Regions from separate parts of the Streptomyces sp. NPDC001700 genome, predicted to be linked through region 1. Evidence: riboswitches for the same ligand, from Rfam matches in the RefSeq annotation. Region 1 holds a riboswitch; each other region holds the start of a gene.
What was found. A riboswitch is a leader RNA that binds a small molecule or an ion and turns the genes downstream of it on or off. The one in region 1 is predicted to bind cobalamin.

Region 1 (7,177 bases):
GCCGGTGAGCCGCCATCCGACGAGGTCGGGGGTGTGGAGCAGATGCCGACCCGGGCGCGCACCGGTTCCGCTTCCGGTCCGCCCGGTGGCGGGCGGACCGGAAGCGGGGGCCGGGCCACTGGGCGCCCCGGCGCCGGACACCGGGTCGCTGAGCGACGGGCCACCGGACACCGGACCACCGGGCGACGGGCCGTCGCCGGGTGCCGCATCCGGTGCCACCGGGCCGGTGTCCGCCCCCGGCGGGCGCGGCGCGGGGCCGCGTCCCGCTGCCGACCCTGTCGCCCCTGCCGTACCCCCCTCCCCACCCGCGAGCCAGGCGATGCGGCCGAGGGCGGCGGTCGGGGCGACCGACAGGCCGAGGGCCCGCCAGCGCTCGGCACCCGCCTCCTGGGCGCGGGCGTTGAGCCCGGCGGCGCGGCGGTCGTCGTACATCAGGGCGGGGCCGAGCGGTTCGCCCCGGCCGTCCGCGAGGACGATCGTGCCGGAGGTCGCGGCGACTGCCACCGCCACGACCTCCCGGCCACCCGCCGGAAGGGCCCCGGTGGCCTGGCGCAGGGCCGCCGCGACGGCGGGCCACCAGGCCGTGGCGTCCTGTTCGCTGCGTCCGCCCTCGCCCCGGCGCGGGGGCGGGAGTTGGGCGCCGCCCCGCGCCCGTACGCGCCCGTGTGCGTCCGTGCACACCACCCGCACGGCCGCCGTGGCGATGTCGATCCCCGCGACGACCTCGGCCCGGTCGGACATCACGCATCACGCCTCTCACATATCGCGTTAAGTTCACACTGGCGACGTTAAGAAAGACTGGGCGCGATCCTCACATCCGTGCGCTCCCGCCACTCCCCCACCAGCCGGGCGTCCGCCCCGCCGTCCACCACCAGATGGTCGAAGTCGGCCAGCGGGCGCAGCCGGTGGAGCGCCGTGCGCCGGGTCTTGGACGCGTCCATCAGCAGCACCGTGCGGGCGGCGGCGGCGAGCATGGCGCGCTTGACCAGCACCACGTCCTGCTCCTGGTGGTACGTGGTCGTCGCGTCCATGGCCGAGGTGCTGACCAGCGCCAGGTCCACCGAGAGCGCCCCGATCGCCTCCGCGCACGGCACGCCGAGGAAGGAGTCATGGGTGTGCGAGTACTCCCCACCGAGCCCGATCAGCCGGATCCGGGGCACCCCGGCGAAGACCTCGATCACCCGCCGGGCGTTGGTCACCACCGTCAGCGGGGCGGACTCCAGCAGCAGCCGGGCGAGTGCGAGGGCGGTCGTGGAGTCGTCCAGCATGACCGACATCCCGGGCTCGACCAGCTCCGCGGCGGTGGCGGCCACCGCCTCCTTCTCGGCCCGGTGGGCGCCCATCCGGTAGGCGAGGCTGGACTCGAAGACCGACGACGGCAGGGCCGAGACCCCGCCCCGGAACTTGCGCAGCACGCCGAGCCGGGCCAGCTCGTCCAGGTCCCGGTGCACGGTCATCAGGCTGACCCCGGTGAGGTCGGCCAGCTCGGCGGCGGTGGCGGTGGAGTGCGCGAGGACGTGTTCGGTGATGGCCTGTCTGCGGGCGTCCTGGGAGCGGGCGGTGGTCATGGGCGGGCCTCTCCCCTCATGCCGCCGGTCGGCACGCCGCCGGTCGGCACGCCGCCGGTCGGCACGTCACCCGTCGGCACACTGCCGGTCGGCACGTTCAGGGAGCGCAGCGCCGTGCGGTCGCCGTCGATCCCGATCTCGGTCACCGCCGCGTTGTCCAGCCGGGGGAAGACCGTGCGGTAGCGGCCCACGGGGAGGCCGAGCAGCGCGCACAGCGCCACCCGCAGCAGGCTGTTGTGCGCCACGACGAGCACCGTGCGGTCCGGATGCGCCTCGGCCAGCCGCCGCAGGGCGGCGACGGCCCGGGCGGCGGCGTCGCCGGGCCGCTCCGAGCCGGGGAACGCCCCGGCATTGGGGTCCTCCCGGAACGCCCGGACGGCCGCCGCGTCCTCCGCCTCCATCTCGGCGAGGGTGCGGCCCTCGCCCCAGCCGAAGTCCATCTCGCGCAGCTCCTCGATGACTTCGGGCACCAGGGACAGCGCGGTCGCGGCCGGTTCCGCGGTGTGCCGCGCCCGGCCGAGCGGGGAGCAGGCCACCGCGTCGATCCCACGGCCCCGCACCCAGTGGGCGAGGGCCCGCGCCTGCCCGTGGCCGCGCTCGGTGAGCGCGATGTCCGAGGTTCCGGCGTACCGGTTCTCCGCGTGCCACACGGTCTCCCCGTGGCGTACGAGCAGCAGTCGGGCGGTCATCCGGGGCTCCTCTGTGCGTCGGCCAGCCTGTGTGTCGGCCAGTGCCTGGACCATTGCCTCATCACGTCTCTGATGTTAAATCTAGCATCGCTTATGTGAAGGGACACCGAGGTTCCGGAGGGCAGCAGGCCATGCGCGCGATCATCGGAGTGGATGTCGGCACCTCGGTCACCAAGGCCGTGGCCTTCGGTCGCGACGGGACCGCCCTCGCCTCCGCCGCCCGCCCCAGCCGACTGGACCGGCTGCCCGGCGGCCGGGTCGAACAGGACCTGGAGGACGTGCTCCGCACGGTCGCCGAAGTGGTGCGCGAGGTCGCAGCCGCGCTCCCCGCGCCGCCCGCCGCGCTCGCGCTCACCGGTCAGGGCGACGGGCTGTGGCTGCGCGACGAGGCGGGCCGGGCGGTGCGTCCGCCGATCTCCTGGCTGGACGGCCGGGGAGGGGAGACCGTCGCCCGCTGGCGCGCCGACGGCACGCTCACCGCCCTCTACGCCCTCACCGGCTCCGGACTGTTCCCCGGCTGCCACGCCCCGCTGCTGCGCTGGCTGGCCGAGCACGAACCGGCGGCGCTGGAGCGGGCGTCGGTCGCGGGGTACTGCGTGGACGCGGTGGCCCAGCGGCTGACCGGTGTCATCACCGTGGACGCCTCGGACGCCTCCCTCCCGTTCCTCGATGTCACCACCCGTACGTATGTGCCCGCCGCCCTGGAGCTGTGCGGGGTGGGCGACCACGCCCGGCTGCTGCCGCCGCCCGCCGCGCCCGGCGCCGTCCTCGCGCTGGACGACGAGGGCGCCCGGCTGACCGGGCTGCCGCCCGGACTGCCCGTCGTCTCCGGCCCGTACGACCTTCCGGCGTGCGCCATCGGCAGCGGGGTGCGGGACGTGGGCGACGGGCTGCTCATCGTCGGCACCACGCTGGCCTGTCAGGTGCTCACCGACCGCGCCGTGGTGGACCCGGCCGCCGATCCGGCCGGAATGTGGCTATGCGTCCCGGACCCGGACCGCTGGCTGCGCGCGATGCCCGCGATGGTCGGCACCGCCGCCCTGCGCTGGGTGCTCGATCTCACAGGGACGACCACGGCCGAGCTGGACACCCTGCTCGGCCAGAGCCCGCCGGGCGCGGGCGGCGTGACCGCGCTGCCCTTCCTGTCCGGCGCCGGGGAGCGCGCCCCGTTCGTGGAGCCCGCCGCCCAGGGCCGGTTGGACGGCCTCGGCCTCGGCACCACCCGCGCCGACGCCGTACGGGCCGTCTGCGAGGCCGTCGCCTACGCGGCCCGCCACTGCCTGGAGGCGGCCGGGCTCTCGGGGCGGCTCGCGCTGTGCGGCGGGGGCGTGCGCTCCGCCGCGTGGACGGAGATTTTCGCGAATGTCATTGGTCACCCCGCGGCCGTCCCGGACGAGCCGGAAGTCGGCGCGCGCGGCGCGGCGGTGGTCGCCTGGCAATCACTCGGCGACCCCGTGGACGCCCCGCACTGGCGCTCCGCGTCCCGTACCGTCGAGCCCCGGGCGGAGCTTCGCGGCGCGTACGAGGAGGGCTACGCGGGCTACCGCGACCGCCTCGCCCGTGCCCTGGACGAATGGCGGACGAGCGGCCCGGCGAGCTAGTTTTCCCTGGGATTCCGGCGAGATTCCAGCGCGGCCAAAGCCTGACGCGACTAGCACATCTATGCGAATCCACCCAGCTGACGACACAACATCTGGGGGCGCGTGCGCAGCGCGACACAAGATGTATGCTCGTGCTCGCTGTCGCCGCAGGGGAATCCGGTGGGAATCCGGAACTGTCCCGCAACGGTGTACGTGTGCGCTTTTGCGTACCCGTGAGTCCGATGACCTGCCGACGGCCGTCTGCATACGTCCGGGCCTCGTGGGTTGGGTCGATGGACGCTGCGCGGTGTGCCCTGAAGCGGAATCGGCATGCCCGTAAGCGGCCATCGCGCACCGCCCCTCGCAGGCCCCCAGCCGAGCGAGGGAGAACACTTCAGTGACCATCGCGCCCGCCGATCCGGTTTCAGAGGCAGCGGACTCTATGGCAGCGGCCGACGCGCCCGGGACCGCCCTGCTGCGGACCCTGACGGCGCTCACCGCCGACCTGCCCGCCACCGACCCCGGCAGGGTCGCGGCCGCCGCCCTGCGCGGCCGCCATTCCGGTTCGGACGAGGCGGAGTTGCGTTCCCTGGCGACCGAGGCGGCGGCCGGGCTCATCGGCGAGGAGCCGGAGTACTCCAAGCTCGCCGCGCGGCTGCTGACCCGCGCGATCGCCGACGAGGCCGCCGGGCAGGGCGCGAACTCCTTCTCGGCCTCCGTCGCCGTGGGCCACCGCGAGGGCCTGATCGCCGACTCCACCGCCGAGTTCGCCACCACCCACGCCACCCGGCTGGACGCGCTGGTCGACCAGGCGCTGGCCGACGGCGCGGACGACCGCTTCGGCTACTTCGGGCTGCGCACCCTGCACAGCCGCTATCTGCTGCGGCACCCGATCACCCGTCAGGTGATCGAGACCCCGCAGCACTTCCTGCTGCGGGTGGCCTGCGGGCTCGCCGAGGACCCGTCGACACGGGCGCTGGCCGACGTGGCCGAGCTGTACCGGATGACCAGCACGCTGTCGTACCTGCCCAGCTCCCCCACGCTGTTCAACTCCGGCACCCGGCACCCCCAGATGTCCTCCTGCTACCTGCTGGACTCGCCGCTGGACGAGCTGGACTCGATCTACAACCGCTACCACCAGGTCGCGCGCCTCTCGAAGCACGCGGGCGGCATCGGTCTGTCGTACTCCCGCATCCGCGCCCGCGGTTCGCTGATCCGCGGCACCAACGGGCACTCCAACGGCATCGTGCCGTTCCTGCGCACGCTCGACGCCTCCGTGGCCGCCGTCAACCAGGGCGGCCGGCGCAAGGGCGCGGCCTGCGTCTACCTGGAGACCTGGCACGCGGACCTGGAGGAGTTCCTGGAGCTGCGGGACAACACGGGCGAAGAGGCCCGCCGCACCCACAACCTCAACATCGCGCACTGGATCCCGGACGAGTTCATGCGCCGGGTCGAGGCGGACGCCGACTGGTCGCTGTTCTCCCCGGCGGACGCGCCCGAGCTGGTCGACCTGTGGGGCGACGAGTTCGACGCCGCGTACCGGAAGGCCGAGGCCGAGGGGCGGGCGCTCAAGCAGGTCCCGGCGCGGCAGCTGTACTCCCGGATGATGCGCACCCTCGCGCAGACCGGCAACGGCTGGATGACGTTCAAGGACGCCGCCAACCGCACCGCCAACCAGACCGCAGAGCCGGGCAAGGTCGTCCACTCCTCCAACCTGTGCACCGAGATCCTGGAGGTCACCAACGACGGCGAGACGGCCGTCTGCAACCTCGGCTCGGTCAACCTCGCCGCCCACCTCGGTGAGGACGGGGAGATGGACTGGGAGCGGCTGGACCGCACCGTCCGCACCGCCGTGACCTTCCTCGACCGCGTGGTGGACATCAACTTCTACCCGACGGACGAGGCCGGGGCCTCCAACTCCCGCTGGCGTCCGGTCGGGCTCGGTCTGATGGGCCTCCAGGACGTCTTCTTCCGGCTGCGGCTGCCGTTCGACTCGCCCGAGGCGAAGGCGCTCTCCACGCGGATCTCCGAGCGCATCATGCTCGCCGCGTACGAGGCGTCCTGCGACCTCGCCGAGCGCCACGGCCCGCACCCGGCCTGGGCCGAGACCCGCACCGCGCGCGGCGTCCTCCACCCGGACCACTACGCCGACGCGCAGACCACCTGGCCCGAGCGCTGGGAGGCGCTGCGGCAGCGGATGACGGTGACCGGCATGCGGAACTCGCTGCTGCTGGCGATCGCGCCGACCGCCACCATCGCCTCCATCGCGGGCGTGTACGAGTGCATCGAGCCGCAGGTCTCCAACCTGTTCAAGCGCGAGACGCTCAGCGGTGAGTTCCTCCAGGTCAACAACTACCTGGTGAACGACCTGAAGAAGCTCGGCGTCTGGGACGCCCAGACCCGCGACGCGCTGCGCGAGGCCAACGGCTCGGTCCAGGACCTCTCCTGGGTGCCCGCCGACGTACGCGACCTGTACCGGACCGCGTGGGAGGTCCCGCAGCGCGCGCTGATCGACATGGCGGCGGCCCGTACGCCGTACCTCGACCAGAGCCAGTCGCTGAACCTCTTCATGGCCGCGCCGACCATCGGCAAGCTCAGCTCGATGTACGCGTACGCCTGGAAGCGCGGCATCAAGACCACCTACTACCTGCGCTCCCGCCCGGCGACCCGGATCGCCCAGAGCGCCCGCGGTGGCGCCGCCACGGCCGCCGTCCCCGCGCAGGCGACGCCCGCCGAGGCCGACGCGGTCGCCTGCTCCCTGGAAAACCCCGAGTCCTGCGAGGCCTGCCAGTAATGCCCACCGCATCCGAGATGACCACCGCGAACACCGCGACGGACAGCACCAAGAACCTGCTCGACCCCGGGTTCGAGCTGACCCTGCGGCCGATGCGGTACCCGCAGTTCTACGACCGCTACCGGGACGCGATCAAGAACACCTGGACCGTGGAAGAGGTCGACCTCCACTCGGACGTCGCCGACCTCGCCAAGCTCTCCCCCGGTGAGCAGCACATGATCAGCCGACTGGTGGCGTTCTTCGCGACCGGCGACTCGATCGTGTCCAACAACCTGGTGCTGACGCTCTACAAGCACATCAACTCCCCCGAAGCGCGGCTGTACCTGTCGCGGCAGCTCTTCGAGGAGGCCGTGCACGTCCAGTTCTATCTGACCCTGCTGGACACCTACCTGCCCGACCCGGACGACCGGGCGGCGTCCTTCGCGGCGGTCGAGAACATCCCCTCCATCCGCGAGAAGGCGGAGTTCTGCTTCCGCTGGATGGACTCGGTGGAGAAGATCGACCGGCTGGAGTCCAAGTCCGACCGGCGCCGCTTCCTGCTCAACC
Region 2 (7,177 bases), on a different contig from region 1:
TTCCGACCGCTTGAGCCCATAGGTATAGCCGCCGCGCGCCGGCCGGGCCGAAAGCCGGATCGCGATGAGCGCGAGGACGATCGAGGCGGCGTCGGTGAGCATGTGCGCCGCGTCGGAGAGCAGCGCCACCGAACGCGCGATGACCCCTAGTACGACCTCGACCAGCATAAATCCGGTGATCAGCGCGAGAGCGATGGAGAGCCATCGGCGGTCGGCGTCCTCCGCCACTCCGTGCGCGTGCCCGCCGTGCCCCTCGCCGTGCCCGTGCCCGTGACCGTGCGTATGGGCTCCCACCCGGATCCTCCTCGGCTCGCTTTATGGACAGCCGCAATTGAACAGCACTTCGGAGAATTCTCCAAAGGCTGCAATGGACACGGTTATCAGGTGGCATTGGCTCATGAATTCGGCAACGCTTTTCATTGCCAGGCACGGGAAATGCGCAGCGCACCGGGCTCCGGCCACCGGGCACCCGTACGGGCGTCACCCGGGCGGCCGCCCACCGGTCGCTGATGTGTACGAGGCCACGCCGGTGCGGGTGAGGTCGGCGCGAAGGAGGTGACCCCACGGGGCGCCGCGCGTTGGCCGACCATGACGACGACGATGCGACGCCGTTCTCTCTCGCAGCCGAGCAGAGCGCTGGACCGGAGCACCGAAGGCGGCGGAACGGTTCACCAGACGCTGCACCAGTCGAGCTGCGTACCGATCTACGCGGCCCTGGTCGAGCGGTGGTCGTCCGCGGGGCGGGCCGTGCCCGGGGCGTACGACCGCGAGTGGACCGAACTGGTCAACTGCCCGCCCTGGCCGGACCGGATCCGGGCGGCGGCCCGGCCGTCCTCCGGCTGAGCCGCCGCCCGTTCGGTCACTGACGGACCTCGGGGATCAGTCGTCCCCGCCCTCCAGACCGCCCTCGGTCTCCAGGAACAGCTCCCGGACCCGCTCCAGCACCTCCGCGTCCGGCTTCTCCCACAGACCGCGGCTCTCGGCCTCCAGCAGCCGCTCTGCCATGCCGTGCAGCGCCCAGGGGTTGGCGTCCTCCAGGAACGCGCGGTTCTCCGGGTCGAGCAGATACGTCTGGGCCAGCTTGTCGTACATCCAGTCGGCGACCACGCCCGTGGTGGCGTCGTAGCCGAAGAGGTAGTCGACGGTGGCGGCCAGCTCGAACGCGCCCTTGTAGCCGTGGCGGCGCATCGCCTCGATCCAGCGCGGGTTGACCACCCGGGCCCGGAAGACCCGCGAGGTCTCCTCGTGCAGCGTGCGGGTGCGCACCGTCTCGGGGCGGGTGGAGTCGCCGATGTACGCGGCCGGGGCGGTGCCCTTCAGCGCGCGCACGGTGGCGACCATGCCGCCGTGGTACTGGTAGTAGTCGTCCGAGTCGGCGATGTCGTGCTCGCGCGTGTCGGTGTTCTTCGCCGCCACCGCGATCCTGCGGTACGCGGTCTCCATCTCCTCGCGCGCCGGACGGCCCTCCAGGCCACGGCCGTACGCGTAGCCGCCCCACACCGAGTAGACCTCGGCGAGGTCGGCGTCGGTGCGCCAGTCGCGGCTGTCGATGAGCTGGAGCAGCCCCGCGCCGTACGTCCCCGGCCGGGAGCCGAAGATGCGGGTGGTGGCGCGGCGCTCGTCGCCGTGCTCGGCGAGGTCGGCGCGGGTGTGGGCGCGCACGTAGTTGACGTCGTCGTCCTCCTCCAGGGACGCGGCGAGCCGTACGGCGTCGTCCAGCAGCCCGACCACGTGCGGGAAGGCGTCGCGGAAGAAGCCGCTGATGCGCAGGGTGACATCGACACGCGGGCGGCCGAGCTGGTCCTGAGCAACGGGCTTAAGTCCCGTGACGCGCCGCGAGGCGTCGTCCCACACCGGGCGGATGCCCATCAGCGCCAGCGCCTCGGCCACGTCGTCGCCGGAGGTGCGCATCGCGCTCGTCCCCCACAGCGACAGGCCGACCGAGCGCGGGTACTGGCCGTCGTTGTCGGCGCGGTAGCGCTCCAGCAGCGAGTCGGCGAGCGCCTGGCCGGTCTCCCAGGCCAGGCGGCTGGGCACGGCCTTGGGGTCGACGGAGTAGAAGTTACGGCCCGTCGGCAGGACGTTGACCAGACCCCGCAGCGGCGAGCCGGACGGCCCGGCCGGGACGAAGCCGCCGTTCAGGGCGTGGACGGCGTGGTCGATCTCGTCGGTCGTGGCGGCGAGGCGCGGGACGACCTCGCGGGCGGCGAACTCCAGGATCGCGGTGACGGCGGGGCGCTGCTCCTCGGGCAGATCGAGGGCGGCCCGCTCGGCGGCCTCCGGGGCCCAGTCCGCGTCCTCCATCGCCTGGACGAGGGCGCGGGCGCGCTCCTCGGCCTCGTCCGCATTGGTGCGGGTGGCGGCCGACTCGTCCAGGCCCAGCGCCTCGCGCAGCCCGGGGAGCGCCGACGTACCGCCCCAGATCTGACGGGCGCGCAGGATGGCCAGGACGAGGTTGACGCGCTCGGGGCCGGTGGGCGCGCCGCCGAGGACATGCAGACCGTCGCGGATCTGGGCGTCCTTGACCTCGCACAGCCAGCCGTCGACGTGCAGCAGGAAGTCGTCGAAGCCCTCGTCGTCGGGGCGCTCTTCCAGGCCGAGGTCGTGGTCGAGCCGGGCGGCCTGGATGAGGGTCCAGATCTGGGCGCGGATGGCGGGGAGCTTGGCCGGGTCCATCGCGGAGATGGCGGCGTACTCGTCCAGCAGCTGTTCCAGGCGCGCGATGTCGCCGTACGAGTCGGCGCGGGCCATCGGCGGCACGAGGTGGTCGACCAGGGTGGCGTGGACGCGGCGCTTGGCCTGGGTGCCCTCGCCGGGGTCGTTGACCAGGAACGGGTAGATCAGCGGCAGGTCGCCGAGCGCGGCGTCGGGTCCGCAGGCGGCGGACAGGGCCGCGTTCTTGCCCGGCAGCCACTCCAGGTTGCCGTGCTTGCCCAGGTGCACCATGGCGTCGGCGCCGAAGCCGCCGTCGGCCTGGGGGCTCGCCATCCAGCGGTAGGCGGCCAGGTAGTGGTGCGAGGGCGGCAGGTCGGGGTCGTGGTAGATGGCGATGGGGTTCTCGCCGAAGCCGCGCGGCGGCTGGATGACGACCAGCAGGTTGCCGTGGCGCAGCGCGGCGAGGACGATCTCGCCCTCGGGGTCGCGGCTGGTGTCCACGAACATCTCGCCGGGCGGCGGGCCCCAGTGCTCCTCGACCGCGTCGCGCAGCTGCTGCGGCAGCGTGGCGTACCAGCGGCGGTAGTCGGCGGCGGGGACGCGGACCGGGTTCTTGGCCAGCTGCTCCTCGGTGAGCCAGTCCTGGTCGTGGCCGCCCGCCTCGATGAGGGCGTAGATCAGCTCGTCGCCGACGCCGGAGACCAGGCCCGGAAGCGCGCCCTCGCCCTCCTCGGGGCCGAGGTCGTACCCCTCGGCGCGCAGTCGGCGCAGCAGGGCGACGGCGCTGGCGGGGGTGTCGAGGCCGACCGCGTTGCCGATCCGGGAGTGCTTGGTGGGGTAGGCGGACAGGACGAGCGCGAGGCGCTTGTCGGCCGCCGGTATGTGGCGGAGCCGGGCGTGTCGTACCGCGATTCCGGCGACACGCGCGGCGCGCTCGGGGTCGGCGGCGTAGACCGGCAGGCCGTCCTCGTCGACCTCCTTGAAGGAGAACGGGACGGTGATGAGCCGTCCGTCGAACTCCGGGACGGCGACCTGGGTCGCGGCGTCCAGCGGGGACAACCCCTCGTCGTTCTCCTCCCACGCGCTGCGGGACGAGGTCAGGCACAGCGCCTGGAGTACGGGGACGTCGAGCCCGGCGAGCGCGCCCGCGTCCCACGACTCGTCGTCGCCGCCCGCCGACGCCTCGGCGGGGCGGGTGCCGCCCGCGGCGAGCACGGTGGTGACGACGGCGTCGGCCGCGCCGAGTGCCTCGATCAGCTCGGGCTCGGGGGCCCGGAGGGAGGCGACGTACAGCGGCAGCGGGCGCGCCCCGGCGTCCTCCACGGCCTGGCACAGGGCTTCCACGAAGGCGGTGTTGCCGCTCATGTGGTGGGCCCGGTAGTAGAGCACGGCGATGGTCGGGCCGGTGACGTCCTCGCGCGCGGTGCGCTCCAGCGGACCCCAGGTGGGGGCGGGGGCGGGCGGCTCGAAGCCGTGGCCGGTGAGCAGCACGGTGTCGGAGAGGAACCGGGCCAGCTGCTCCAGGTTGGCGGGTCCGCCGTGGGCGAGGTAGGCGTGCGCCTCGGCGGCGATGCCCACGGGGACCGTGGACGCCTCCATGAGCTGGGCGTCAGGGGCCTGTTCACCGGTGAGCACGACGACCGGGAGGTCGCCCGCGAGCAGGGTTTCGAGGCCTTCCTCCCAGGCGCGGACGCCACCGAGGAGCCGTACGACGACGAGTTCGGCACCGTCGAGGAGACCGGGCAGCTCGTCGAGCGCGAGCCGCGCCGGGTTGGCGAGGCGGTATGGCACCGGGCCCGTGGCCGCGCGGGCACTGAGCAGGTCGGTGTCGGACGTCGACAGCAGAAGGATCATGGCTCAGCGCGCCTTCCTCGGGGTCCGCGCCCCGGGCGGGTTGTGAAGACGGCGGGAGTTCCTGGCTCGCACGGCGGGCTGGCCGTGCTCACAGTGGCGGGACCGCACCGGATTCGCACCGGTTTCCTCCCCTAAACGCCGTCTTAAGCGTCCGGCGGGCCAGACGGCCCGCCGCAGAGCATAGTAGGCGTTCCTGACCTGGCACGGGACGGTGAGGGCCGACGAAACGTCGGTATGCTCGCCGCCATGTCCCTCCCCCCGACAACCGTCCCACCTGCGGATGAAGCGCCCCCACGCCGGGAGCGCGGACGCGATGACGCCTGCCCCGGCGCGCTGCGGCTGCACCCGGCGGACGACGGGTCCCTGGCGCGCGTCCGCATCCCGGGCGGCTTGCTGACGGTGCGTCAGGCGCAGGCGCTGGCGCGGGTGAGCGAGGAGTTGGGGGACGGCGGACTGGATCTCACCTCGCGCGGAAATCTCCAGCTCCGTGGCCTGGCGGCGACCTGCGGTGGCGAGCTGGCGGCCGGGCTGCGGGACGCCGGACTACTCCCCTCCGAGCTGTACGACCGGGTGCGCAACATCGCGGCGTCCCCGCTGAGCGGGCTCGACGGCGCCGGATACGGCGATGTCACGGCGTGGGCGCGGGAGTTGGACGCCGCGCTGTGCGGTGGCGCGTGGGAAGAACTGTCCGGCTTGTCGGGCCGTTTCCTGTTCGCCATGGACGACGGCCGGGGCGATGTGGCCGCGCTGGACGCGGATGTGACATTGATCGCAACGGGGGATGGCCGGGCCGTACTGCGGGTGGGCTCCGGGGCTGACGGGGTCGCGTTGGAGGTGCGGGCGCGGGATGTGCCGCGTGCCGCCGCGCTGGCCGCCGTGGAGTTCCTGGCCAGGGCCCGCGCGAGCGGCACGCGGGCGTGGCGGGTGCGCGACCTGCCCGCGCAACACGCCGTCACCGTCGACGGCTTGGCGGCGCGACTCGCGGACGAGAGCGTCGAAGCGGAGCGAATCGGACATGAGTGGCCGGGTGGCGCGCCCGGCACACCGCCCGCGCCGGGCGTCGTGTCCGGGCCGGACGGGCGCCACGCCGTGTCCGTCCTGGTGCCCCTGGGCCGGGTCCGCGCCGCACAGTGGCGGCTGCTCGCCGCGCTCGCCTCCCGGGGCGGGTCGGGTGAGCTGCGTGTGACACCCTGGCGCGGCGTGGTGCTCCCGGGGTTCACGGCGGACGGCGCGGCGGCCGCGGCGCGTGAAGTGACCGACGCGGGGCTGGTGACCGAGCCGGATTCCCCATGGGCCGGGGTCGGCGCGTGTACGGGACGGCCGGGCTGCGCCAAGTCCCTGGCCGATGTGCGCGCCCACGCGACACGCGCGGTGGCGGGCACTCCCCGCTCCCCCGGCGCGCCGCCGGTGTACTTCTCCGGCTGCGAGCGGCGCTGCGGCCACCCCGGCGGCCACTGGGTGGACGCGCTGGCCACGTCCGCTACGGACTACCGGCTCACCGTGCGCGACACGCGCGAGCCGGACGGGGTGACCGGCGGCGGCGTGATGGACGTAGTGGACGTGGCAGCAGAGCAACTGGCCGACGCCGTGGCGGCGGCCCGCGGAACAGCATGATCAACGACATGATCGAGGACATCGAGGACACCGTGTTCGACTACGAGAAGGACGGGGCGGCCATCTACCGCGCCTCCTTTGCCACCATCCGCGCCGAGGCGGACCTGGGCGGCCTCCCCGCCGACGTCAGCCAGGTCGTGGTGCGGATGATCCACGCGTGCGGCATGGTCGACCTGGTCAAGGACCTCGCGTACACCCCCGAGGTGGTCGCCCGCGCCCGGGAGGCGCTGCGCGCCGGGGCGCCCGTGCTCTGCGACGCCCAGATGGTCGCCAGCGGCGTCACCCGAAAGCGGCTGCCCGCCGACAACGACGTGGTGTGCACGCTGTCCGACCCGGCCGTACCGGAGTTGGCGCGGCGCATGGGGACGACGCGCAGCGCCGCCGCGCTGGAGCTGTGGCGGGACCGGCTGGAGGGTTCGGTCGTGGCGGTCGGCAACGCGCCCACCGCGCTGTTCCGGCTGCTGGAGATGATCGAGCAGGGCGCGCCGCGCCCGGCCGCCGTCATCGGCGTACCGGTCGGGTTCATCGGCGCCGCCGAGTCCAAGGAGGCGCTGGCCGGACACCCGGCGGCGCCCCACCATCTGGTGGTGCGCGGCCGACGCGGCGGCAGCGCCATCGCCGCGGCCGCGATCAACGCGATAGCGAGCGAGGAAGAGTGAGCGAGCAGCAGCGAGAGGCGACGCCCGCGGCGAAGGGCCGGCTGTACGGCGTGGGCCTCGGGCCCGGTGACCCTTCCCTGATGACGGTACGGGCGGTCGAGGTCATCGCCGGGGCCGATGTCGTGGCGTACCACAGCGCCCGGCACGGCCGCAGCATCGCCCGCTCCATCGCCGAGCGGCATCTGCGGCCCGACCACATCGAGGAGCGGCTCGTCTACCCGGTCACCACGGAGGGCACCGACCATCCGGGCGGCTACCGGGGCGCGATGGAGGAGTTCTACACGGAGGCGGCGGCGCGGCTCGCCGCGCATCTGGACGCGGGGCGCACGGTCGCGGTGCTGGCCGAGGGCGACCCGCTCTTCTACGGCTCGTACATGCACATGCACAAGCGGCTC
Region 3 (7,177 bases), on a different contig from region 1:
GACAGCACACCATCGCCACGGCGCACCCGGACCAGGCCTGCGGCGCACTCCTGCACGATGTGGTCGGCGTGCCGAGGTGTGCCGCCGTGATCCAGCCACGCGCGCGCGGACCCGAGAGTGGGGTGCCCGGCGAACGGCAGCTCGCCGCCAGGGGTGAAGATCCGCAGCCGGTAGTCCGCCTCGGCGGTGGTGGGAGGCAGGACGAACGTGGTCTCGGACAGGTTCGTCCAGCGGGCCAGCTGCCGCATCTCCTCGTCGGCCAGGTCCGTCCCGTCGAGGACGACGGCGACCGGGTTGCCCCGGTAGGGGTCGTGGAGAACACGTCGACCTGGGCGAATGGGCGTGGACGCGGCATGGCGATCAAGGGCCTTTCGAAAGCGGCGGTGGTCCTGGTGTGTCCCGCGTACCGGCGGAAGCAGCTCCTATCCCATCGGCTGACCGTCCGGTGTGACAGGGCCACCGCTGAACAGGTGGACTGGCTACCGCCGAAAAGGTGGACTGGCTACCGCCGAAAAGGTGGACTGGCTACCGCCGAAAAGGTGGACGGCCACCGCCGAAAGGGGGGACGGGCCACCGCCGCATGGGCCACCGATCGCCCCGCTTACTCTGATCTGGCCGATTCTCTTCGGTGATGTGTTCGATCGAGCGTGGGACAGGAGCACACGATGGCCACCTCCTCCGATGTGGCGGCCCCTCCCCAGGACGGTGCGGGCGGTCGCCGCCGGGCTTCGGGCCGCTTGCGGTCCTGGATGCTGGTGGGCCTGTCCGACATGGCCAAGCGCCAGCCGGGGCCGCACGCCCAGCCCTCCGAGGAGCACCAGGGAAAGCGCTGGTGGCGGGTGATGTGCCTGACCGGCGTGGACTACTTCTCCACGCTCGGCTACCAGCCCGGTATCGCCGCCCTGGCCGCCGGGCTGCTCTCCCCCATCGCCACGCTCGTCCTGGTGGCCGTGACCCTGCTCGGGGCGCTGCCGGTGTACCGGCGGGTGGCCAAGGAGAGCCCGCACGGCGAGGGGTCGATCGCCATGCTGGAGCGGCTGCTGTCGTTCTGGAAGGGCAAGCTCTTCGTCCTGACCCTGCTGGGCTTCGCCGCCACGGACTTCCTGATCACGATCACCCTCTCAGCGGCCGACGCCACCACTCACCTGGTGGAGAACCCGCACTTCACCAGCACCCTGCACGGCCATGAGGTGGCCATCACCATGGGTCTGGTCGCCCTGCTCGGCGCCGTCTTCCTCAAGGGGTTCACCGAGGCCATCGGCGTGGCGGTGGCCCTGGTGGGGGCGTATCTGGCGCTCAACGCGGTCGTGGTGGTCGTCGGGCTGTGGCATGTGGCCACCGCCTCCCATGTGGTCACCGACTGGTCGCAGGCGCTGACCGCCCAGCACAGCAATCCCCTGATCATGGTCGGTCTGGCGCTGGTGGTCTTCCCCAAGCTCGCCCTCGGCCTGTCCGGCTTCGAGACCGGTGTGGCGGTCATGCCGCATGTGAAGGGCGACCCCGGCGACACCGAGGAGCGGCCCACCGGCCGGATCCGGGACACCCGGAAGCTGCTCACCACCGCCGCGGTGATCATGAGCGGCTTCCTGATCTGCACCAGCTTCATCACCACCCTGCTCATACCGCAGGACGCGTTCAAGCCGGGCGGCCCGGCCAACGGACGTGCGCTGGCCTATCTCGCCCACGACTACCTGGGCTCGGCGTTCGGCACCCTCTACGACGCCGCCACCATCGGCATCCTGTGGTTCGCGGGCGCCTCCGCCATGGCCGGGCTGCTCAACCTCATGCCGCGCTATCTGCCCCGTTACGGCATGGCACCGCACTGGGCCCGCGCGGTCCGCCCCATGGTGCTCATCTTCACCCTGATCGGGTTCCTGGTGACCTGGATCTTCGACGCCGACGTGGACGTCCAGGGCGGCGCCTACGCCACCGGAGTGCTGGTCCTGATGACGTCCGCCGCCGTCGCCGTCACCATCGCCGCCCGCCGCGCCCGGCAGCGCGGCTGGACCATCGCCTTCGGGGCCATCTCCGTGGTCTTCCTCTACACCACGGCGGTCAACGTCGTGGAACGCCCCGACGGCGTCAAGATCGGCGCGTGTTTCATCGCGGGCATCATCGCGGTGTCCCTGCTCTCCCGGCTCGCCCGCGCCTTCGAGCTGCGGGTCACCGACATGGAGCTGGACACCATGGCCGAGCGCTTCGTCCGGGACAGCGCCACCCGCCGGATACGGTTCATCGCCAACGAGCCCGACCACCGCGACGTGGGCGAGTACCGCGACAAGACCCAGCAGATCCGGGCCGACAACGACATCCCGGCGGAAGAGGACCTCATCTTCGTCGAGGTCACCGTCCGCGACCCCTCCGACTTCGAATCCGCGGTACGGGTACGGGGCGAGGTGCTGCACGGCCGCTACCGCGTCCTGACCCTCGACGGCTCCAGCATCCCCAACTCGCTGGCCGCCCTGCTGCTGCACGTACGGGACGAGACCGGGTGCAGGCCGCACATCTACTTCGAGTGGACCGAGGGCAGCCCGTTCGCCCAGTTCCTGCGGTTCTTCCTGTTCGGCCAGGGCGAGGTCGCCCCCGTCACCCGCGAAGTCCTCCGCGAGGCGGAACCCGACCGGGCACGCAGGCCGCACGTCCACGTCGGCTGAGCGGTGAAAGAACGCGCACCGGGCGCCGCGGTGTCCTGAGACATGCCGCGGCGCCCGGTGGTGGTTATGAGCAGGGCTTGTAGAACTGCTTCCAGCCGTCGGTGGGCATGGCCGGGGGCTCGGCCCAGGACCCGGCCTCGCCGTACTTCTGGAACGCCTCGTAGTCGAAGTCCGCGAGGCCGCCGCCCGCCTTGGAGAGCCGTACGTCGCGGTCCATCTGCCCGTCGCCGCCGTTGTTGCGGATCGCGAGGTCCGGGTAGGCGTCGTCGTTGTACCGGGCGATGGTGAGCTGCCTGGCCTCGCCGTGGTCGCCGATGTCGGAGTGCTCGGCGTCGGCGGACCGCAGGTTCGTCCGGTCCAGCGGGCCGGGACGGTATTCCGCGAGGCGGGCCGTCGAGGGGTCGTCGCCGCCGGACGGCTCGACGATGTTGACGACCATGTCCAGCGTGCCGTCGTCCTGGAAGTCGGCGACGGCGGCGGTCGCGATCTCGCCCTTCTTGGCGCCGAGAAGGTCCTTGACGGGGAGTTTCTTGCCGAACGAGCCGTTCTTGGCGCCCCACTGGACCGTCATCTCGGTGCCGGTGTGCCCGGGGTTGGTGATCTTGTCCGGGTAGGTGTCGCCGTCGAGGTCACCGAGCAGCGTGGTCGCGTCGGCCAGGCACGGGGCCGACGGCTCGGCCGCCCCGGCCTGGTAACCGGCGAAGGTCAGGGTCAGGGCGGCGGCCGCGAGCGGCACGGCGATCAAACGTGAGCGCTTCCGAAGCATTAATGAACACCTTTCAGTTACTGACGCCCCGTGAGATGCCTGCGCTTACAAGGAAGTTCACCCAAGGACACCGCGTTATCTGAATGTGACATTCCATCGGCGGCGCCACGAGGCTCCAGCACTCTCTTGCGGTGACTGGGAAACCGTAGGAGAGTGCCCTGATGGCAACCAAACAGCAGCTCGACGGCCTGCCCGAGGACGCGGATCTGAGGCGCGCGGACTCCCTGGCCCGGGAGATCTTCTCGGACGTGGCCAACAAGTGGGCACTCCTGATCATCGAGGCGATCGGCGAGCGCACCCTGCGCTTCAGCGAGCTGCGGAACGAGGTCGAGGGCGTCAGCCACAAGATGCTCACCCAGAACCTGCGCATGCTGGAGCGCAACGGCCTGGTCGATCGGAAGGTGTACCCCACCGTGCCGCCGCGCGTCGAGTACACCCTCACCGAACCGGGCCGGGCCCTGCGCACCACGGTCGACGCCCTGTGCGGCTGGACCCACCAGTACCTCGACCGCATCGAGGACGCGCGCCAGCGCTTCGGCGCCTGACGGCGGTTCCACACCTCCGACCAGGCGTGACGGTGCCGCGCCCGCACCCTCATGGTGGCCCACCTCACCATCCGGATGGTGGACGGCCCCCTTCCCTCCCGCGCCCCACCCCGTAGGCTGGCCGGTGCAGCTGGTTCGCCCCGTCCGCCAGGCGGGACGCGTCGCAAGAGGGAACCCGGTGGGAATCCGGGACTGCCCCGCAGCGGTGAGCGGGAACGACCGCCGTCATGTGCACTGGGCCCGGCGATATCGGGCCTGGGAAGCGACGGCCAGTAGGTGTCCTCCCCCGGAGGACGTGCCCGCGAGTCCGAAGACCTGCCAGTGGCCCGCGTACGAACCACTCGTGCGCGGCATCTCGGTGACCTCGAGGGCGGGTCGGCGTACCTACCAGGCGGATGACCGCGCTGTGCCGCGCGGGGTCGTCTTCCGCCGGGTTCCGTCACCCTTCGCGCTCTCGTCCCGTCGCCGGGATCTCAGGGATTCATCTCGCGAAGGAGATCTCCGTGACCAGCAAGACCGCAGCCGCGGCAGCACGGGCCACCGTGTACGGCTACCCGCGCCAGGGCCAGAACCGGGAACTGAAGAAGGCGATCGAGGGCTACTGGAAGGGCCGGGTCACCGCCGACGCCCTCCAGACCACCGCCGCCGAGCTGCGCGCCACCAACTGGCGGCAGCTGGCTGGGGCGGGCATCCACGAGGTGCCCACCGGCGACTTCTCGTTCTACGACCACGTCCTGGACACCACCGTCATGGTCGGCGCGATCCCCACCCGGCACCGCGCCGCCGTCGAGGCGAACGCCCTGGACGGCTACTTCGCCATGGCGCGCGGCACCCAGGACGTGGCGCCGCTGGAAATGACGAAGTGGTTCGACACCAACTACCACTACCTGGTGCCCGAGCTGGGCCCGGACACGGTGTTCTCGGCCGACTCCACCCAGCAGGTGGCGGAGCTGAAGGAGGCCGTGGCCCTGGGCCTGACCGCCCGGCCCGTCCTGGTCGGCCCGGTCACCTACCTGCTGCTCGCCAAGCCCGCCCCCGGCGTGGCCGCGGACTTCGACCCGCTCACCCTGCTCGACCGGCTGCTGCCGGTGTACGCGGAGGTGCTGGCCGATCTGCGCGCGGCGGGCGCCGCGTGGGTGCAGCTGGACGAGCCCGCCCTCGTCCAGGACCGCACCCCGGCCGAGCTGAACGCCGCCGAGCGCGCGTACCGCGACCTCGGCGCCCTCGCCGACCGGCCGAAGCTGCTGGTGGCCTCCTACTTCGACCGGCTCGGCGACGCCCTGCCGGTGCTGGCCAAGGCCCCGGTCGACGGGCTCGCGCTGGACTTCACCGAGGCGGCGGCCGCCAACCTGGACGCGCTGGCCGCCGTCGGCGGACTGCCCGGCAAGCGCCTGGTGGCGGGCGTGGTCAACGGCCGCAACATCTGGGTCAACGACCTGGAGAAGTCCCTGTCCACGCTGGGCACCCTGCTGGGTCTTGCCGACCGGGTCGACGTGGCCGCCTCCTGCTCCCTCCTCCATGTGCCGCTCGACGCGGCGGCCGAGCGGGACATCGAGCCGCAGATCCTGCGCTGGCTGGCCTTCGCGAAGCAGAAGACCGCCGAGATCACCGCCCTCGCCAAGGGCCTCGCCCGGGGCACCGACGCCATCGCCGGTGAACTCGCCACCAACCGCGCCGCGCTGGCCTCCCGCGCCGACTCACCCATCACCCACGATCCGGCGGTACGGGCCCGCGCCGCCGCGGTCACGGACGCCGACACCCGCCGCTCCCAGCCGTACGGCGAGCGCAGCGCGGCCCAGCGCGCCCACCTCGGCCTGCCGCTGCTGCCGACGACCACCATCGGCTCCTTCCCGCAGACCGGCGAGCTGCGCGCCGCCCGCGCCGACCTGCGCACCGGCCGGATCGACACGGCCGGTTACGAGGAGCGGATCAAGGCCGAGATCCAGGAGGTGGTCACCTTCCAGGAGAAGGCCGGACTGGACGTCCTGGTGCACGGCGAGGCCGAGCGCAACGACATGGTCCAGTACTTCGCCGAACAGCTCACCGGCTATCTGGCCACCCAGCACGGCTGGGTGCAGTCCTACGGCACCCGCTACGTCCGCCCGCCGGTCCTGGCCGGGGACATCTCCCGGCCCGAGCCGATGACGGTGCGCTGGACGACGTACGCCCAGTCCCTCACCGACCGCCCGGTCAAGGGCATGCTCACCGGCCCCGTGACCATGCTCGCCTGGTCCTTCGTCCGCGACGACCAGCCGCTCGCCGACACCGCGCGCCAGGTCGCCCTGGCCCTGCGCGACGAGGTGGGCGACCTGGAGACGGCCGGAAGCTCGGTGATCCAGGTCGACGAACCCGCGCTGCGCGAGACCCTGCCGCTGCGCGCCGCCGACCGCGCGGCGTATCTGGCGTGGGCCACCGAGGCCTTCCGCCTCAGCACGACCGGGGTGCGCCCGAACACGCAGATCCACACCCATATGTGCTACGCCGAGTTCGGGGACATCGTCCAGGCCATCGACGACCTCGACGCCGATGTCATCAGCCTGGAGGCGGCCCGCTCCCATATGCAGGTGGCGCGCGAACTGGCCGCCCACGGCTATCCGCGCGAGGCCGGACCGGGCGTCTACGACATCCACTCCCCACGCGTGCCGAGCGCCGAGGAGGCGTCCGAACTGCTGCGCGCCGGGCTTGAGGCCATTCCCGCCGAGCGGCTGTGGGTCAACCCCGACTGCGGTCTGAAGACCCGCGGCTGGCCCGAGACCCGCGCCTCGCTGGAGAACCTGGTCGCCGCCGCCCGCACGGTCCGCGGTGAGCTGTCCGGTTCCTGACCCGGACACCCCAACGGGCCGGGGCGCCTCGCGCACCCCGGCCCGTTTCCTGTCCCGGCCCCCGGTCGGGACAGGCGCGCGGCCTCACTTCCACGCTGCACTTAGGTTTACCTAACTTTTCCTCGCGGCACAACACCCGCCACGGGGAGTCGCGCTCGTGGCTCAGCCGCGCGCGGTGGCGGCTCGCAGCGCGCCGTACTGGAGCGCCGCGAAGCCCGCCACCACGGTGGCCTGCAGCGGTATCCACACGGTCCCGGTGGTGGACGGCGACAGCCACAGCGCGAGCGCCGCGACGCTGAGCACCGCCCATGCCACGTTCGCCTCCACCACACACCGCACCGCGAGGACCGGCGGGTGCCGCCGGGACGCGAGGAAGCCGACGCCCGCCGC
Region 4 (7,177 bases), on a different contig from region 1:
GGTGGCAGCAGGTGTGTTTCATCCTCGCCACTCCGGTCGCGACCTGGGGCGCGTGGCCCTTCCACCACCGGGCGCTGCGCGGCCTGCGGCACGCGGCGGCCACCATGGACACCCTGGTGTCCCTCGGCGTCCTCGCGTCCTACGCGTGGTCGGCGTACGCGCTGCTCTGGGGTGGCGCTGGCGTACCGGGCATGCGGATGCCGTTCAGTCTGCTGCCCTCGGCCGACGACGGTGTGCCTCACATCTATCTGGAGGCGGCGGTCGCCGTTCCGCTGTTCGTCCTCCTCGGACGGCATCTGGAGGCGCGTGCCCGGCACCGGAGCGGTTCGGCGCTGCGGTCGCTCGCCGAACTGGGTGCCAAGGACGTGGAGTTGCGGGAGTCCGGCGGCAATCGCCGCATCCCCGTGTCCGCGCTCACCACGGGACAGGAGTTCGTGGTGCGCCCCGGCGAGAAGGTGGCCACGGACGGGGTGGTCGTCGAGGGCGGTTCGGCGCTGGACCTGTCCCTGGTCACCGGCGAGAGCGTGCCGGTCGAGGTGACCCCCGGCACCGCCGTCGTCGGCGGGGCCGTCAACTCCGGCGGTCTGCTCGTCGTACGCGCCACGGCGGTCGGCGCCGACACCCAACTCGCCCGCATCACACAGCTGGTGACCGAGGCCCAGGCGGGCAAGGCCCGGATGCAGCGGCTCGCCGACCAGGTGGCGGGCGTCTTCGTACCGGTCATCGTGGCCATCGCCGCCACCGTGCTGAGCTTCTGGCTCGGCGCGGGTGCGGCGGGTGAGTCGGCCGTCACCGCGGCCGTGGCCGTCCTCGTCGTGGCCTGCCCCTGCGCGCTGGGACTGGCCACACCGACCGCGTTCCTCGTGGCCAGCGGGCGCGGGGCACAGCTCGGCGTCCTCGTCCGCGGCCCGGAGGCGCTGGAGCGGCTGCGCCGCGTGGACACCGCCGTACTCGACAAGACCGGCACGCTCACCACCGGCCGCATGTCCCTGGCCGACGTGGCCGTGGCGGAGGACGGGCCGGAGGAGAAGGATCTGCTCCGGCTGGCCGCGGCCGTGGAGCAGGGCTCCGAACACCCCATCGGCCGCGCGGTGGTGGCGGCGGCCCGCCGCGACGCGGCCGATGACACCGGTCTGCCGGAGGTGACGGAGTTCCGGGCCCACCCCGGAGAGGGCGTGTCCGGCCACGTCGAGGGCCACCGTGTGCGCGTACGCCGCCCGCGTCCGTCGGAGCCTCTGCCGGACGCACTGCGCGAGGCACGGGATGCCGCCGAGCGCGCCGCACACACCGCCGTCATCGTGGAGATCGACGACCGCCCGGTCGGGCTGCTCGCCGTCGGTGACACCTTGCGGCCCACCAGCCGCGAGGCGGTGGCGGCGATGCGCGCGCTGGGCATCGAGCCGGTGCTGGTGACCGGTGATGGGACCGCCCCCGCCCAGGCGATGGCCGAGCAAGCGGGCATTGAGAAGGTCCACGCCGGGGTGACCCCGGAGGGCAAGGAACGGATCGTCGCCGAGCTGCGCGCCGAGGGCCGGTGCGTCGCGGTGATCGGCGACGGAGTCAACGACGCCGCCGCGCTCGCCACCGCCGATCTCGGCATGGCCATGGGCGGTGGCACCGACGCCGCGATCGGCGCCGCCGACATCACCCTCGTACGGGAGGACATGCTGGCCGTCGTCGACGCCATCCGGCTCACCCGGCGCACCCTGAGCACCATCCGCGCCAACCTCGTCTGGGCCTTCGGCTACAACGTGGTCACCGTCCCGCTGGCCGCGACGGGCTGGCTCAACCCCATGGTCGCGGCAGCCGCCATGTCCGCGAGTTCGGTCCTGGTCGTCACCAACAGCCTGCGGCTGCGGGCCTACGCCCCGGGCGGGCGCCGGACCGGCACACCGCCCGCTCCCCTCGCGTCCCATGACTCAGCGGACACCGAGCACGGCCGTACGAGAAGGAAGAACGATGTCCTCAGCGACCGATGACCGCACCCCGCCGCTGCGCCGCCTGAGAGAGACGGTGGCCCGGGGAGCGCGGGCGGCCCTGATCCCGGTGGGCGGCTGCGCACTGGCCCTGGCCCTGCTCACCGGCTACACGGCGACCGGGGCGGCGGGAGTGCCCGTCCCGCGGATCGAGGTCAGCGCCGGCTGGATCCTCCAGTCCCCCGAGCACGTGGCCGCCGCGTACTTCGAGATCCGCAACGTCGGGGACCGGGACGACACCCTGGTCTTCGCCGACTCCCCGGAGCTGGGCGTCTCCATGCTGCGCGAGCCCGACAAGAGGCGGCCGGGCGCCGTCCGTTGGGCGAAGAAGGTGGCCATCCCCGCGCACAGCACACTGCGGATGAAGCGGGGAGGCATCCATGTCGCGGTCCTCGACCCGCCGATGCTGAAGCCGGGCGAGAGGGTGACCTTCAACCTGTGGTTCACCGGCCGCGGCCGGGTGGGGGCCGAGGCGATGCGCTCTCATCTCATCGAGCCGTGAGAGTAGTTCGTCCGCAGCGCTGTGGAGCTGCGGGAGATCTGGACGTGCGCCCTTTATCCGTCACTCAAGGAAAAGTAGGATCACCCGGTCATCACCGCGACGGGAGACAGGAAGCCGGTGCGAATCCGGCACGGTCCCGCCACTGTGACCGGGGAGTGGAACCCTTCGAAGAGGCCACTGAGCACGAGTCCTGCTCCTGGTCCCTCACCGCAGGGCTGGCGATCGGTTCGGTGCGGGTGCCGCCCGGCGAGGTGTGGGGCATCGTGGGACACGGTCTGGGTGCCGACTGGTCGGAGCCGGTCTGGTCCCGGGCGCGCGAGACGATCGTGCTGGACGTACGGGCCCCTCGGGTGCTGCTCGGGGCGGTGACCGGCGCCGGGCTCGCGGTGGTGGGCACCGCCATGCAGGCGCTGGTGCGCAACCCGCTCGCGGAGCCGTATCTGCTGGGCGTGTCCTCCGGGGCGTCCCTGGGCGCGGTCGTCGTGATCGTCTCCGGTGTCGGCCTCTTCGGCACCGTGTCCCTGTCGGTCTCCGCGTTCGCCGGGGCCCTGCTCACCCTGCTGCTCGTGTACACCGCGGCCCGCGCGGGCGGGCGGATCACCTCGGTGCGGCTGGTGCTGTCGGGAGTGGCGGTCGCGTCGGTGCTCACCGCGGTGATGGATCTGCTGCTGCTCACCGCGGACCGGGGCAACCAGGCACGGGAAGTGCTGACCTGGACGCTCGGCGAGCTGGGCGGCGTCCGGTGGGACATGCTGTGGCTGCCCACCACGGCGCTGCTCGTGGGCATCGCCGCGCTGCTGGTACAGGCCCGGTCGCTGAACCTGCTGCTGGCGGGCGAGGAGTCCGCCACGACGATGGGGCTGGACGTGGCGCGGTTCCGCGCCCGGATGTTCGTCCTGCTGTCCCTGGTGACGGGCGTTCTGGTGGCGGCAACGGGGCCGATCGGCTTCGTCGGGCTGATGCTGCCGCACATCGTGCGCATCTTCGTCGGCGGCGACCACCGGCGGCTGCTGCCGACGGCCGCGCTGGCCGGAGCGGTGTTCCTGGTCTGGGCCGACGTCGCCGCCCGCACGGTCGCCGCGCCCATGGAAATCCCCGTCGGCGTCCTGACGGCTCTGTGCGGCGGGCCGTTCTTCCTGTGGCTGATGCGCCGGGACGCCCGGCGGAACACCGAACGGGGGGGGCGGGATGACCGGGGCCGAACTCACCGTCGAGGGGCTGACGCTCACCGCCGGTGCGCACCACCTGGTACGGGACATCTCCCTGACCGCCCGGCCCGGTGAGGTGATCGGTCTGGTCGGTCCCAACGGAAGCGGCAAGTCCAGTCTGCTGCGTGCCGTCTACCGCGTCCTGCGCCCCGACGCCGGGCGCGTCCGCGTCGACGGAGCCGACGCCTGGTCACTGCCCGTGCGGCGACTGGCGCGAACCCTGGCCGCCGTGGTCCAGGAGACGGCGGCGGACTTCGACCTCACGGTGCGGGAGGTGGTGGCGATGGGCCGCACCCCGCACAAACGGCTACTCGAAGGCGAAACCGCCGAGGACGCCCGGCTGATCGAGTCGGCCCTGGAGTCGGTGGACGCGGCCACGCTGGCGGCGCGCCCCTTCGACCGGCTCTCCGGAGGCGAACGCCAGCGGGTACTCATCGCCCGTGCCCTCGCCCAACAGCCGTCCCTGCTCGTACTCGACGAACCGACCAACCACCTCGACATACGGCACCAGTTGGACGTCCTGGGCATCCTGCGGCGGCTGCCCGCCACGGCGCTGGCGGCCCTCCACGACCTCAACCTCGCCGCCTACTACTGCGACCGCCTCTACGCACCGGCGCACCCCAGGTGACCTTCCTGCCCGCGCAAAGCAGCCGACGATCGGGCCGAGTGGCCTGACACACGAAAACGGGACACATGAAAACGGGACCCATTTTCATGTACGGTTACGGGGACAGCGCCGATCAGGAGAGGACCCCTACGTCATGGCCGTGCCCAAGCGGAAGATGTCCCGGAGCAACACCCGCCACCGCCGCGCACAGTGGAAAGCAAGCGCGCCGGAGCTGGTGACGATCACCATCGACGGCCGCGAACATCAGGTGCCGCGACGGCTCGTCCCCGCCTACCGGCGTGGTCTGCTGCGCCCCGAGGGCTGAGCGCGCCATGGCGGGCCAGCTTCCGGTGACGGTCTTGTCGGGTTTCCTGGGGTCCGGCAAGACCACCCTCCTCAACCACCTCCTCACCAACCGCGACGGACTGCGGGTCGCCGTCATCGTCAACGACATGAGCGAGGTGAACATCGACGCGTCACTCGTCCGCGACGGCGACGCGGCTCTCTCCCGCACCGAAGAGCGCCTCGTCGAGATGACCAACGGGTGCATCTGCTGCACCCTGCGCGACGACTTGCTGGAGGAGGTGGACCGGCTCGCTGGAGAGGGACGGTTCGACTATCTCCTCATCGAGTCCAGCGGCATCTCCGAGCCCATGCCCGTCGCCGCCACCTTCGCCTTCCCCCGCGACGACGGCGCCACGCTGGACGAGGTCGCGCGCCTCGACACCATGGTCACGGTCGTGGACGCCGCGAACTTCCTGCCGGAGCTGGACGGCGGCGACGAGCTGGCCGCACGAGGACTGGACCAGTACGAGGACGACGAGCGCACCGTCAGCGATCTCCTCATGGACCAGGTCGAGTTCGCCGATGTCATCGTCCTGAACAAGCTCGACCTGGTCACCCCGGAGACGGCCGAACGGCTGGCGGCGGCGCTGTCGCGGCTCAACCCGGCCGCCCGTCTCGTACCCGCCGCACACGGCCGGGTCGCCCCCACGGACGTGCTCGGCACCGGCCGCTTCGACCTCGAACGCGCCCAGCAGGCGCCCGGCTGGGTCAGGGAACTCAACGGCGACCACATGCCGGAGACCGAGGAGTACGGCATCTCCAGCACCGTCTTCCGCGCCACCAAGCCGTTCCACCCCACCCGGCTGTGGGACTTCATCGCCAATGACCTGGACACCGGGGCCTACGGCAGCATCCTGCGCTCCAAAGGCTTCTTCTGGCTGGCCACCCGCCCCCGGGTGACCGGACTGTGGTCGCAGGCAGGCGTCGTCGCCCGGTTCGAACCCTCCGGAGCCCGGAACGGCCACAGCGAGGCCGGTGAAACCGCCGAGCACGGCCAGGAACTCGTCTTCATCGGCACCGGCCTGCGCCCCGCCTCCCTGCACCACGCCCTGTCCGCGTGCCTGCTCACCGACGAGGAGCATGCGCTGGGCGCCCGGGGCTGGTCGGCCTGGGACGACCCCTTTCCCGCCTGGGAGACCTACGGCCTCGACGAGACGTGCGACCACGAGCATGGTCCGCACGAGGCCGAACCCCTACCGGTGCGCTGAAGCTCGACACGCTGCTGTGTCCACCATCCCCGCAGGAGACCCACGTGACCGATTCCGCACGTCACGCCTACGCCGTGCGCCCCGCCACCACCGCCGACGCCGACGGAGCGCGCCGCGTCATACTCGACACGTTCTACCGGGAGTTCGGCTACGGCTACGTCCCCACGTGGCACCGCGACGTCGTGGACATCGTGGGAACCTACCTCGAAGACCCCCGGCACCTGCTGCTGGTGGCCGTGCACGGCGACGAGGTCGTGGGAACGACCTGCGTTCGCTCGGCGGGGCCGACCCACCCTCCGCATCCCGGGTGGCTCGCCGAGCGCTACCCGTCCGAAACCACCGCGCAGCTGCTCCGCGTCTACGTGCGACCGGAGCACCGACGGCACGGCCTGGCGCGGACGATGGTGCGCCAGGCGTGCGAGTTCGCCGCCGCGACCGACGGCTACGAGAGCATCTACCTGCACACCAACGCCGACATCGCGGGCGCCCTCCCGTTCTGGCACAGCGTGGCGAAAGAAATCTTCGACGCCCGCACCACGGGAGAGCACGGCCCGGGCTTCGCTACGGTGCACTTCGAGATCCCGATGCCACGCTGAGGGGCTGACCCGCCCGTTCACGCGGCTGCCGGTGCGGGTCCGTACCTCGGCCGCGCTGGCCCTCGCGACCGTCCTCGCCGTCCTCGTCCTGCCGCCGCTGGTCCAACTCGACGAGCAGGCCGTCGATCTGGCCGCCAAGCTGCTGCCGCCGAGCCGGGCGCATCCCCTGGGCACCGACGACCTCGGGCGGGACCTGCTGCTGCGCTGCGTCTACGGGCTGCGGGTCTCGCTGCTCGTCGGCGTGGCGGCCGCGCTCTCGCCGCCACCGTGATCGGCACCGCCGTCGGGGCCACCGCCGGGGCTTTGGGCGGCTGGGTCGACCGGGGTGTCATGCGGGTGGTCGACACCTTCTCGTCCGTCCCCCATCTGCTGCTCGGCATCTTCATCGTCGCCATGTTCCGGCCGGGCGTCTGGCCGGTGGTCGTCTCGGTCGGGCTCACCCACTGGCTGTCGACCGCCCGGATCGTCCGCGCCGAGGTCCTTTCCCTGCGTTCGCGCCCGTACATCGACGCCGCCGTCTCCGGTGGCGCGTCCCGGTGGCGGGTGGCGGTGCGGCATCTGCTCCCCGCCGTCCTGCCCCAGGCCACGCTGGCCGCCGTGCTGATGGTGCCGCACGCGATGTGGCACGAGTCGGCCCTGTCCTTCCTCGGACTGGGCCTGTCCACCCATACGGCGAGTCTGGGCACCCTCATCAACAGCGCACGGGGCTCACTGCTCGCCGGGCAGTGGTGGCCC

Region 2: linked by a shared signal. The riboswitch ahead of cobN (cobaltochelatase subunit CobN) and the one ahead of ACWC5C_RS30550 (ribonucleoside-diphosphate reductase subunit alpha) in region 1 are both predicted to bind cobalamin.
Region 3: linked by a shared signal. The riboswitch ahead of metE (5-methyltetrahydropteroyltriglutamate--homocysteine S-methyltransferase) and the one ahead of ACWC5C_RS30550 (ribonucleoside-diphosphate reductase subunit alpha) in region 1 are both predicted to bind cobalamin.
Region 4: linked by a shared signal. The riboswitch ahead of ACWC5C_RS21885 (FecCD family ABC transporter permease) and the one ahead of ACWC5C_RS30550 (ribonucleoside-diphosphate reductase subunit alpha) in region 1 are both predicted to bind cobalamin.

The regions. Positions count from the first base shown of each region.
Region 1 is NZ_JBSFGE010000020.1:22,665-29,841, reverse strand. It holds gene ACWC5C_RS30570 (FGGY-family carbohydrate kinase) at 1-741, opposite strand, end outside; gene ACWC5C_RS30565 (DeoR/GlpR family DNA-binding transcription regulator) at 789-1,568, opposite strand; gene ACWC5C_RS30560 (histidine phosphatase family protein) at 1,565-2,257, opposite strand; gene ACWC5C_RS30555 (FGGY family carbohydrate kinase) at 2,389-3,858, shown strand; cobalamin riboswitch at 3,984-4,106, shown strand; gene ACWC5C_RS30550 (ribonucleoside-diphosphate reductase subunit alpha) at 4,235-6,631, shown strand; gene ACWC5C_RS30545 (ribonucleotide-diphosphate reductase subunit beta) at 6,649-7,177, shown strand, end outside.
Region 2 is NZ_JBSFGE010000004.1:114,671-121,847, forward strand. It holds gene ACWC5C_RS08990 (cation diffusion facilitator family transporter) at 1-294, opposite strand, end outside; gene ACWC5C_RS08995 (hypothetical protein) at 601-843, shown strand; gene cobN (cobaltochelatase subunit CobN) at 880-4,509, opposite strand; cobalamin riboswitch at 4,546-4,697, opposite strand; gene cobG (precorrin-3B synthase) at 4,756-6,123, shown strand; gene ACWC5C_RS09010 (precorrin-8X methylmutase) at 6,120-6,782, shown strand; gene ACWC5C_RS09015 (precorrin-2 C(20)-methyltransferase) at 6,779-7,177, shown strand, end outside.
Region 3 is NZ_JBSFGE010000021.1:97,828-105,004, forward strand. It holds gene ACWC5C_RS31725 (PhzF family phenazine biosynthesis protein) at 1-419, opposite strand, end outside; gene ACWC5C_RS31730 (APC family permease) at 666-2,654, shown strand; gene ACWC5C_RS31735 (FG-GAP repeat domain-containing protein) at 2,719-3,420, opposite strand; gene ACWC5C_RS31740 (winged helix-turn-helix transcriptional regulator) at 3,582-3,965, shown strand; cobalamin riboswitch at 4,079-4,302, shown strand; gene metE (5-methyltetrahydropteroyltriglutamate--homocysteine S-methyltransferase) at 4,469-6,787, shown strand; gene ACWC5C_RS31750 (hypothetical protein) at 6,950-7,177, opposite strand, start outside.
Region 4 is NZ_JBSFGE010000011.1:179,843-187,019, reverse strand. It holds gene ACWC5C_RS21895 (heavy metal translocating P-type ATPase) at 1-1,979, shown strand, start outside; gene ACWC5C_RS21890 (copper chaperone PCu(A)C) at 1,960-2,478, shown strand; cobalamin riboswitch at 2,539-2,697, shown strand; partial or broken gene ACWC5C_RS21885 (FecCD family ABC transporter permease) at 2,679-3,659, shown strand; partial or broken gene ACWC5C_RS21880 (ABC transporter ATP-binding protein) at 3,667-4,293, shown strand; gene rpmF (50S ribosomal protein L32) at 4,448-4,618, shown strand; gene ACWC5C_RS21870 (GTP-binding protein) at 4,626-5,846, shown strand; gene ACWC5C_RS21865 (GNAT family N-acetyltransferase) at 5,891-6,442, shown strand; partial or broken gene ACWC5C_RS21860 (ABC transporter permease) at 6,447-7,177, shown strand, end outside.